2 regions of the Burkholderia sp. BCC1977 genome follow, and region 1 is predicted to be linked to the other one. Evidence: predicted binding sites of a transcription regulator. Region 1 holds the regulator's gene; the other holds the start of a gene.

Region 1 (5,323 bases):
GGCTCATTGCTGGCCTCCTGCGGCGGCGGCAACGGTGACGGTCGCGGGCGCGGGGCCGCTCGCGCCCTTGCTCGTGCGGCGCTGCAGATACCACTGCAGCGTGTTGATCAGGAGCAGCATCAGGAACGACACGACCAGCATCACCACCGCCAGCGCGGTCGCACCCGCATAGTCGTACTGCTCGAGCTTGGTGATGATCAGCAGCGACGTGATCTCGGATTTCATCGGGACGTTGCCGGCGATGAAGATCACCGACCCGTACTCGCCGAGCGCGCGCGCGAACGCGAGCGCAAAGCCGGTGAGCAGCGCGGGCAGCACGGCCGGCAGCACGACGCGGCGGAACGTCAGCCAGCGCGTCGCGCCGAGGCACGCGGCGGCCTCTTCCTGCTCGCGCTCGAAATCCTCGAGCACCGGCTGCACGGTGCGCACGACGAACGGCAGCCCGATGAAGGTCAGCGCCACCAGCACGCCGACCGGCGTGAACGCGATCTTGATGCCGAACGGCGCGAGATACTGGCCGACCCAGCCGTTGGTCGCATACACGGCGGCAAGCGAGATGCCGGCGACCGACGTCGGCAGCGCGAACGGCAGGTCGACGATCGCGTCGACGAGGCGCTTGAACGGGAACGTGTAGCGCACCAGCACCCACGCGACGAGAAAGCCGAATACCGCATTGATCACTGCGCCGCCGAGCGCGGCGGAGAACGTCAGCCGGTACGACGCGAGGACGCGCGGCGACGCGACGGCGGTGACGAACTGGTCCCACGACAGCGTCGCGGTCTTCAGGAACGTGGCGGCGAGCGGGATCAGCACCACGAGGCTCAAATAGGCCACCGTGATGCCGAGCGTCACGCCGAAACCGGGCAGCGCGCTCGGCTTGCGAAAGGTGTACGTCGTCATCGGATGCTCTTGCTGGGTCGTTGCTGCTCACGGGCCCGACGCAAACGCCGGCGCGGAGAGTCGCGCCGGCGGGCCGTCGGGGATGCGGCGCGCTGTCGTGGCGCGCCGCTGTCGTTATGGTTTGCTGCCTGGCGTTACTGCGGTTACTGCGGCTTGTAGATCGAGTCGAACACGCCGCCATCGGCGAAATGCGTCTTCTGCGCATTCGTCCAGCCGCCGAACGTGTCGTCGACCGTGTACAGCTTCAGCTTCGGGAACTGCTTCGTCAGGTCCGCCGGCACGTTCTTCGAACGCGGACGGTAGTAGTTGCGCGCCGCGATCTCCTGGCCCTGCGGGCTGTACAGGAAATTCAGGTAGGCCTCGGCCAGCTTGCGCGTGCCCTTCTTGTCGACCACCTTGTCGACCACGGCAACGGGCGGCTCGGCCAGGATGCTCACCGACGGCACGACGATCTCGAACTTGTCGGTGCCGAATTCCTTGATCGACAGGAACGCCTCGTTCTCCCACGCGATCAGCACGTCGCCGATCCCGCGCTGCACGAAGCTCGTCGTCGCCCCGCGCGCGCCCGAGTCGAGCACGCCCGCATTCTTGTAGAGCTTCGTCACGAATTCCTTCGCGGTCTGCTCGTTGCCGCCCGGCTTGTGGACGGCGTACGCCCATGCGGCCAGATAGTTCCAGCGCGCACCGCCCGACGTCTTCGGGTTCGGCGTGACGATCGAGATGCCCGGCCTGGTCAGGTCATCCCAGTCCTTGATCCCTTTCGGGTTGCCCTTGCGCACCAGGAACACGATCGTCGACGTGTACGGCGATGCGTTGTCCGGCAGACGCTTCTGCCAGTCCTTGTCGACGAGCCCCTTGTTGGCCAGCGCGTCGATGTCGTAGGCGAGCGCGAGCGTCACCACGTCGGCCTGCAGGCCGTCGAGCACCGAGCGCGCCTGCGCGCCCGAGCCGCCGTGCGACTGCTTGAAGTTGACCGTCTCGCCCGTCTTCGCCTTCCACGCCTTGCCGAACGCCTGGTTGAAGTCCTGGTACAGCTCGCGCGTCGGGTCGTAGGACACGTTCAGGAACGTCGTATCGGCCTGGGCATGCGTCGCGACGCCCAGCGCCGCCGCCGCGCCCAGCGCGAGTGTTGCGATCAGGCGGCCCACTCCGCCCACCAGCCCCGTATTGCGCTTCGCCATCCTTGGTTCTCCAGTGTTGTCGGTATTGCGATGTCGGGCCAGTCTAACGAACGGGTTACATGATTAAAAATAATCGTTCTTCATTTTTTAATACTCAAAAGTGCTAACGCAGACGGGACGGACGGTTGCGGCAGACGAACCGGCGTCCGGACGTCGCGAAATCGCGCCGGAACCGGCGCGATCGCGTCGAACCTCAAGTAACACTTGAAATTCGCGAAGTACTGTATAAAAATACAGCTCACTGTCTATCCATACAGTTCAGCCATGACCAAACTCACCGCCCGTCAGCAGCAAGTGTTCGACTTGATCCGCCGCGCGATCGAGCGCTCCGGATTCCCGCCCACACGCGCCGAGATCGCGGCCGAGCTGGGTTTCAGCTCGCCGAATGCGGCCGAGGAACACCTCCGTGCGCTGGCGCGCAAGGGTGTGATCGAGCTGGCCGCCGGCGCGTCGCGCGGCATCCGCCTGCTCGGCATCGACGACGCGCCACACCAGTTCACGCTGCCGCACGCCGGCCTGATGCAGCTGTCGCTGCCGCTCGTCGGCCGCGTGGCGGCCGGTAGCCCGATCCTCGCGCAGGAGCACATCTCGCAGCATTACGCATGCGATCCCGCGCTGTTCACCAGCAAGCCCGACTACCTGCTGAAAGTGCGCGGCCTGTCGATGCGCGACGCCGGCATTCTCGACGGCGATCTTCTCGCCGTGCAGAAGCGCACGGAAGCGAAGGACGGCCAGATCATCGTCGCGCGTCTCGGCGACGACGTCACGGTCAAGCGCCTGATGCGCCGGCCCGGCGGCCTCGAGCTGATCGCGGAGAACCCGGATTACGAAAACATCTTCGTCAAGGCCGGCAGCGCGGAATTCGCGCTGGAAGGCATCGCCGTCGGGCTGATCCGCTCGGGCGAACTCTGACAATCGGTCTCGCTGAGGAGAACATCATGGAACGCCTTTCCCGTCTGCTGCCTTTCCGTCAATTCGGTCGCCTGCGTCACCTGCGCGGCCGCACGCCCTGCGCGCCGCTGTCCGCCGCGGCGCCCGTGGTGAGCCAAGAAGTCGCAGTTGAACGGCAGGCGTCGCTGCTGCCGTCAGCGCTTCCCGCATTCGCGCGGGTCTCGCTGAACGCCGGCCTGAATCACGCTGAACCGGCACGCCGTGCGCCCGTGCGCGTCTATCACGGCCGCTCGCGCCTGATCATGGTCGGGACGATCGATGCCGTGTGCCGGATGATCGATCGCTGCATCGCCGAGGAACGATCGGCCACGCACGGCGGTCTCTGATTGCGGAACCTGTCCGCACCGGAGGCATCGTGACTGGATCGTCGGGCCGCGCGTGGCGGCTCAAGCCCCTGCTGATCGTCGGGCTGGCCGTCGCCGTCCTGGTGGCGATCGGCTACGCGTACGCATCGCCGTATGTCGCGCTCGGTCGCCTGAAATCGGCGATCGATGCGCGCGATGCGCAATCAGTCAGTGAATATGTCGATTTTCCGTCGCTGCGCATCAGTCTGAAGCAGCAGGTCACGGAAGAGTTGATGCGCCGGATCGACGCGGTGAAGAAGGACAATCCGTTCGCGGTGATTGGCGCGCTGATCGGATCTGCCTTGATCGGCCCGCTCGTCGATGCCTATGCGACACCGGAAGGGGTAGCGGCGCTGATGAGCGGCATTCCCCCGCGCGGCAATCCGGGCGAGCGGCCACCCGACTGGTCGGGCCAGCCGTCCGGTGGTGCGCCGGGCAATGCACCGGCCGCGCCGCCGGCCAATCCGGCAAGCGCCCCCGTACCGGGCAGCAATGCCACCGCCTCGGCCTCGGCTGCCTCTGCGCCGGCACCCGCGCCGGCCAGCCCGGGCGCCGCCGCGGGCCATCCGCAGCAAACGAGCGCCAGCTACCGGAATATCGATGAATTTGTCGTGACTTACCAGCGCAGTGCCGACGGCACACGCTATGCGGCGATCTTCCACCGCTTCGGCCTGTTTTCGTGGAAGCTGTCCGCGATCAACCTGCACGCGTGAGCGGTCGCGATCGGGGTCGATGCCGCTGACACGGCATGGCGAGCAACCGGCGCGGATCGCTGGACGACCCGCCCGGTCACACGATCACTGCTTCACTTTCCACTCGAGGTGGCCGCCTCTCGTTCGCGCGCGATCTCGGCTTTTTGCTCTTCCGCCGACGAACACGCGACCAGAATGCTGCAGTTCACGCGATCGAGCAGTTGCGTGTTGCCCGACCCCATCCACCATCTCGACAACCCGCTGCGGCACCGATGGCCGACGACGACGAGGTCGGCCTTCAATTCCGTCGCGAGATTCGCGATTTCGTCGATCGGATAGCCGAAGGCGAAATGGCCTTCCGCCTGAACGCCGCGCTCGCGCAGCCAGTTCACGCCTTCCTGCAGGATCTCGCGCGCGGTTTCCTCGAAGCGGCCGCACGCGACGTCGGTCAGCAACCCTGCGCTTTGCGCGATGCTCGAGCGCATGTCGACGACCGACAACAAATGCGTTTCCGCCTTCAGGTCCAGCGCGAGATTGGCGCCGCACCGCAGTGCCTTGCGTCCTTCGAGCGTGCCGTCGTAGCACAGCAGAATCTTGTTGTAGCTAGCCATGAAACCTCCCTGTCGCGACTACGTACCCTATGCACTCATCATGGTGCGCCGCAATTCCGGACGCAAGGGATGGAAAACGCTGATTCGCCACGCGAGGCGCGTCGGCGATGATGCGGTGCACGATCCGTGCGCGCATGCACCGTGCCGCGCGGGCATGCCCTGAAGAGACGCAGCCGATGCACTAGAATGGCCCGTTCGTGCCGCCGACGTGCGTTCGCCTCGGTCATGCCCATGTGACACGCATTCGCCCGATCCGTTCGCATGCGTGCCCGTCCGGCCGGCCGCGAAACGCGTCCGCGCCCGCTTACAACGACAACCTGCCCATGTCCGTTGCACCGATCGATTTCCGGAACGTCGAAAAGCGCTATGGCGACAAGCTCGTCGTCAACGACCTGTCCTTCCACGTGCAGGCCGGCGAATGCTATGGCCTGCTCGGGCCGAACGGCGCCGGCAAGACCACGACCCTGAAGATGCTGCTCGGCCTCGCGTATCCCGATGCCGGCACCATTTCACTGTGCGGCGAACCGGTTCCGTCGCGCGCGCGGCATGCGCGCCAGCGCGTCGGCGTCGTCCCGCAGTTCGACAACCTCGACCCCGACTTCACGGTCCGCGAAAACCTGCTCGTGTTCAGCCGCTATTTCGGG
Region 2 (5,323 bases), on a different contig from region 1:
TCGCCGCGCCGTGAGCAGATCGCCATGATCTGCTGGATCGCGTAGTTGTCGCGCACGCCCGGCAGCGACTGCACGACGCACTCGTGAAAGCGCCGCTCGCGCGGCAGCAGCATCGCGTTGTTGCGGTACAGCGCATCGCACGATCGCTGGATCAGTTGCGCGGCCGCGCCGTTGCGGCTCTCGCGCAGTGCATTGAGCATGCAGTCGTCGTATTGCGCGTAGCCGTCGGTCAGCGCGAATGCCGCGCCCGGCAGCGCCAGCGCGACGGCCGCGCATGCGATCGCACGGATTCCCCGTTTCATGCGCCCTCCGATGGTGTGGATTGGGTCGGCGGACAGCATAACGTAAAGCGGCAAGGGCGGCTGACGCGTTGCGCCGGGACCGGCGCGGAGCGCCGCCGGCCGGGCTTCGCACGCGCTTCGCGGCGGCGCGGCGGCAGGGCTTGCGGGCCGGTCGCGTGAAAGCGTGGAGTCAGGCGGTGGTCTGCGGAAATGGTATCCTCGTGCGTTCGCCGCCGCGCGCCTTCCCGGGGCCCGCGCGGGGCCGCTGCCGCCCGCACTGCCACCCGGTTGCGCGCGCATCGGCACCTGCATGACGGCGGCGGGAATCCATCATCCAGAACCGACACAAAAACGGGGGAGACTCACCCATGAAGCGTTTCAAGATTTTCGCGATCCGTTCGATCACGGCCGGCGTCGCCGCATTCGCGCTGGCTGGCGCCGCGCACGCACAGACGGTCAAGGTGCTGTCGATCGTCGACCACCCGGCACTCGACGCGATCCGCGACGGCGTGCGCGCCGAACTGAAGGCGGAAGGCTACGGCGACGACAAGCTCAAGTGGGAATACCAGAGCGCGCAGGGCAACACCGGCACGGCCGCGCAGATCGCGCGCAAGTTCGTCGGCGACCAGCCCGACGTGATCGTCGCGATCGCGACGCCGGCCGCGCAGGCGGTCGTCGCGTCGACCAAGAGCGTGCCGGTCGTGTATTCGGGCGTGACCGATCCGGTCGCGGCGCAGCTCGTGAAGGGCTGGGGCGCGTCGGGCACCAACGTGACGGGCGTCTCCGACAAGCTGCCGCTCGACCGCCAGGTCGCGCTGATCAAGCGCGTGGTGCCGAAGGCGAAGACGGTCGGCATGGTCTACAACCCGGGCGAGGCGAACTCGGTCGTGGTCGTGAAGGAACTCAAGGAGATCCTCGCGAAGCAGGGGATGACGCTGAAGGAAGCGGCCGCGCCGCGCACCGTCGACATCGGCCCGGCCGCGAAGAGCCTGATCGGCAAGGTCGACGTGATCTACACGAACACCGACAACAACGTCGTGTCCGCGTACGAAGCGCTCGTGAAGGTCGCGAACGAAGCGAAGATCCCGCTCGTCGCCGGCGACACCGACAGCGTGAAGCGTGGCGGCATCGCGGCGCTCGGCATCAACTACGGCGACCTCGGCCGGCAGACCGGCAAGGTCGTCGCGCGCATCCTGAAGGGCGAGAAGCCGGGCGCGATCGCGTCGGAGACGAGCAGCAACCTCGAACTGTTCGTGAACACGGGCGCGGCCGCGAAGCAGGGCACGGCGCTGTCGCCGGATCTCGTGAAGGAAGCGAAGACGGTCATCAAGTAACCGCGCCGGTCACCGCCGCGCCGGCAGGCCCGATCCGGGCCTGCACGAAACCGCCGGACGGGCGGCTCCCACCCGGGGCCGCGCGTCCGCTTCGCCCGTCCGTACACGTCCGGCCGGGAAGCAACAGGATTTTCCCATCATGTCTCTGTTCTCGTTTCTGGGCGCGCTGGAGATCGGCCTGATCTTCAGTCTCGTCGCCCTCGGGGTGCTGATTTCGTTCCGCATCCTCAACTTTCCCGATCTGACCGTCGACGGCAGCTTTCCGCTCGGTGGCGCCGTCGCCGCGACGCTGATCTCCGCCGGCCATGACCCGTTCACGTCGACCGTGATCGCGATCGTCGCGGGCGCGCTGGCCGGTTTCATCACCGGCTGGCTCAACGTACGCCTGAAGATCATGGACCTGCTCGCCAGTATCCTGATGATGATCGCGCTCTACTCGGTCAACCTGCGGATCATGGGCCGGCCGAACGTGCCGCTCATCACCGAGCCGACGATCTTCACCGTGCTGCAGCCCGACTGGATGCCCGACTACGTGCTGCGCCCGGCGCTGCTCGCGATCGTCGTGGTGGTCGCGAAGCTCGGTCTCGACTGGTTCTTCTCGTCGCAGCTCGGCCTCGCGATGCGCGCGACCGGCGCGAACCCGCGGATGGCGCGCGCGCAGGGCATCGCGACGGGCCGCGCGACGCTCGCCGGGATGGCGCTGTCGAACGCGCTCGTCGCGCTCGCCGGTGCGCTGTTCGCGCAGACCCAGGGCGGCGCCGACATCTCGATGGGGATCGGCACGATCGTGATCGGGCTGGCCGCGGTGATCATCGGCGAGACGCTGCTGCCCGCGCGCCGGCTCGTGCTGACGACGCTCGCCGTCGTGCTCGGCGCGATCGTCTACCGCTTCTTCATCGCGCTTGCGCTGAACAGCGAATTCATCGGCCTGAAGGCGCAGGACCTGAACCTCGTGACGGCCGCGCTCGTCACGATCGCGCTGGTGCTGCCGGCGACGCGCAAGAAGCTGTTCGCGCGCAAGAACGGAGGGGCATGACATGCTGTCCGCACAAGACCTGAAACTCACGTTCAACCCCGGCACGCCGATCGAGACGCGCGCGCTGCGCGGGCTGTCGCTCGAGATTCCCGACGGCCAGTTCGTCGCGGTGATCGGCTCGAACGGCGCCGGCAAGTCGACCTTCCTCAATGCGGTCAGCGGCGACCAGCGTGTCGATTCGGGACGCATCGCGATCGACGGCACGGACGTCACGCGGCAGCCCGCGTGGGATCGCGCGCACCTCGTCGCGCGCGTGTTCCAGGATCCGATGGCCGGCACCTGCGAGGCGCTGACGATCGAGGAGAACATGGCGCTCGCGATGGCGCGCGGCGCGCGGCGCGGCTTTCGCGCGGCACTCGACCGGCCGTCGCGCGAGCTGTTCCGCGACAAGCTGCGTCTGCTGAACCTCGGGCTGGAAAACCGGCTGACCGACCGGATCGGACTGCTGTCGGGCGGCCAGCGGCAGGCGGTGAGCCTGCTGATGGCGTCGCTGCGGCCGTCGCGGATCCTGCTGCTCGACGAGCACACGGCCGCGCTCGACCCGAAGACGGCCGCGTTCGTGCTGGAGCTGACCGCGCGCATCGTCACCGAGAGCAAGCTGACGACGATGATGGTCACGCACAGCATGCGGCAGGCGCTCGACTACGGCGACCGCACGGTGATGCTGCACCAGGGGCAGGTCGTGCTCGACGTGTCGGGCGACGCGCGCCGCGGGCTCGACGTGCCGGACCTGCTGCAGATGTTCGAGAAGGTGCGGCACGAGCAGCTCGACGACGACGCGTTGCTGCTCGGCTGACGCGCGGCGGGCGGACCGGCGCGGTGTGCGGGGCGTGGCATCGTGCCGGTTTGCTTGCGGGTTTGGCCGCGCGATCCGGTTCGCCGGCGTGGCCTCGGGGCCGGATGGTTGCGGCGGGTGGCCGTTCGGCCGGCGCGCGCCGGCCACGCCCGGGGCGGCGCGCCGTAACATGATGGATGTGCCGGCTTTTCCCGCGTTTTTCCTCTGACGAAAAGCCGGTTTCGTACCAATACTGTGCGACGCGAGCGCATTGCCATATACTGTATATCCATACAGTTGTGGGTGGCGTCATGCTCGCATCCTCCATTTCTCCCGAATCCCTTCATCCATCGCTCTGGCGCGGCTCGCAGCTCGCGCGCGGCGGTTTGCGCACGATCGACACCGGGTTTGCGCCGCTGTCGGCCGAGCTGCCGGGCGGCGGCTGGCCGGTCGGCGGGCTCGTCGAATTGCTGGCCGCACAGCCGGGCTGCGGCGAGATGCGGCTGCTCGCGCCCGCGCTCGCGCGCACCGTCAGCGCGCGGCGTCCGCTCGCGCTCGTCGCGCCGCCGCAGTCGCCGCATGCGACCGCGCTGGCCGGTCTCGGCGTGCCGTCCGACGCGCTGCTGTGGCTGCGTGCCGGCAGCCGCACCGACGCGTTGTGGGCCGCCGAGCAGGCGCTCAGGACGGGCTGCTGCGGTGCGCTGCTGCTCTGGCAGGACGCGCGGCCCGATGCGTTGCGGCGCCTGCATCTCGCGGCCGCGCGCACCGGCGACACGCTGTTCGTGATGCTGCGCCCGCTGTCGGCCGCGCGGCAGCCGTCGCCGGCCGTGCTGCGCGTCGCACTGCATCCGGTGCCGGGCGGCGTGTCGCTCGACATCGTCAAGCGACGCGGGCCCGCGCGCAGCGAGCCGCTGGCGCTCGATCTGCCGTCGCCCATCGTGGAGAGCCGCTATGCGCGTCTTGCTCGGCATCCATCTGCCGCGCCTGCCGCTCGACGTGTGCGCCCCGCCGCCGTCTGACGGCGCGGCGGACGACACAGACGACGCAGGCTGCGCGGTGCTCGAGCAGGGTGTCGTGCTGATTGCCGACGCGCCCGCGCGGCGGCAGGGCGTGCGCGCGGGCATGAAGCGCGGCGGCGTGCTGACGCTCGCGCCCGACACCCGGCTCGTCGAACGCGATCCCGCCCGCGAGGCCGATGCGCTGCGCGCGGTCGCGCTCGCGTTGCTGCGCTTCTCGCCGTGCGTCGCGCTCGACGACGAAGCGACGCTGATCGTCGACGTCGGCCCGAGCCTGCGCCTGTTCGGCGGCCTGCCGTCGCTGTGCCGCCAGGTGCGCGCGACGCTCGCGGCGCTCGGCTATGCGGCGCGCCTGTCCGCCGCGCCGACCGGGCGCGGCGCGTGGCTGCTCGCGCGCACGGCGGCGCGTGCACGCATCCGGCGCCGCGTGGCCGGGCCGGCTTCGCTCGTCAGGACGCTCGATCGGCTGCCGTGCGTGCTGCTGCCCGACGCGCGCCCGTATGCGGGCTGGCTCGACGGCCTCGGCTGCCGCACGCTCGCCGATCTGCGCGGCCTGCCGCGCGCGGGGCTGCAGCGCCGCTGCGGTCCGGCGCTGCTCGCCGCGCTCGATCGCGCGTACGGCGAGGCGGTCGAGCCGCTCGCGTGGATGGCGGTGCCGCCCGTGTTCGACGTGCGGCTCGAATTGCCGGAGCGCGTCGAATACGCGGAAGCCGTGCTGTTCGCCGCGCGGCGGCTCGTCGTGCAGCTCTGCGGGTGGCTGGCCGCGCGGCAGCTGTCGCTGGCCGCGATGACGTTCGATCTCGAGCACGAGCGCGGCCGCCAGGCCGTGCCGCCGACGCCGCTCGAGCTCGCGTTCGCCGCGCCCGTGCGCGACGAGACGC

The links. The regulator LexA, encoded in region 1, represses DNA repair genes until DNA is damaged. The targets are predictions, from matches to a motif close to ACTGTATNNNNATACAGT.
Region 2: a site for LexA is predicted at 3,707-3,724, ahead of imuA (translesion DNA synthesis-associated protein ImuA). Genes of this name have one in related genera too.

Annotation. Positions count from the first base shown of each region.
Region 1 covers NZ_CAJPGQ010000009.1:148,754-154,076, forward strand. The annotation lists gene cysW (sulfate ABC transporter permease subunit CysW) at 1-7, opposite strand, end outside; gene cysT (sulfate ABC transporter permease subunit CysT) at 4-900, opposite strand; gene U5771_RS10685 (sulfate ABC transporter substrate-binding protein) at 1,044-2,081, opposite strand; gene lexA (transcriptional repressor LexA) at 2,346-2,993, shown strand; gene U5771_RS10695 (hypothetical protein) at 3,020-3,358, shown strand; gene U5771_RS10700 (DUF2939 domain-containing protein) at 3,388-4,089, shown strand; gene U5771_RS10705 (universal stress protein) at 4,182-4,679, opposite strand; gene nodI (nodulation factor ABC transporter ATP-binding protein NodI) at 5,003-5,323, shown strand, end outside.
Region 2 covers NZ_CAJPGQ010000005.1:164,652-169,974, forward strand. The annotation lists gene U5771_RS06850 (VF_A0006 family four-cysteine protein) at 1-302, opposite strand, end outside; gene U5771_RS06855 (ABC transporter substrate-binding protein) at 650-1,615, shown strand; gene U5771_RS06860 (ABC transporter permease) at 1,755-2,651, shown strand; gene U5771_RS06865 (ABC transporter ATP-binding protein) at 2,653-3,447, shown strand; gene imuA (translesion DNA synthesis-associated protein ImuA) at 3,738-4,445, shown strand; gene U5771_RS06875 (DNA polymerase Y family protein) at 4,378-5,323, shown strand, end outside.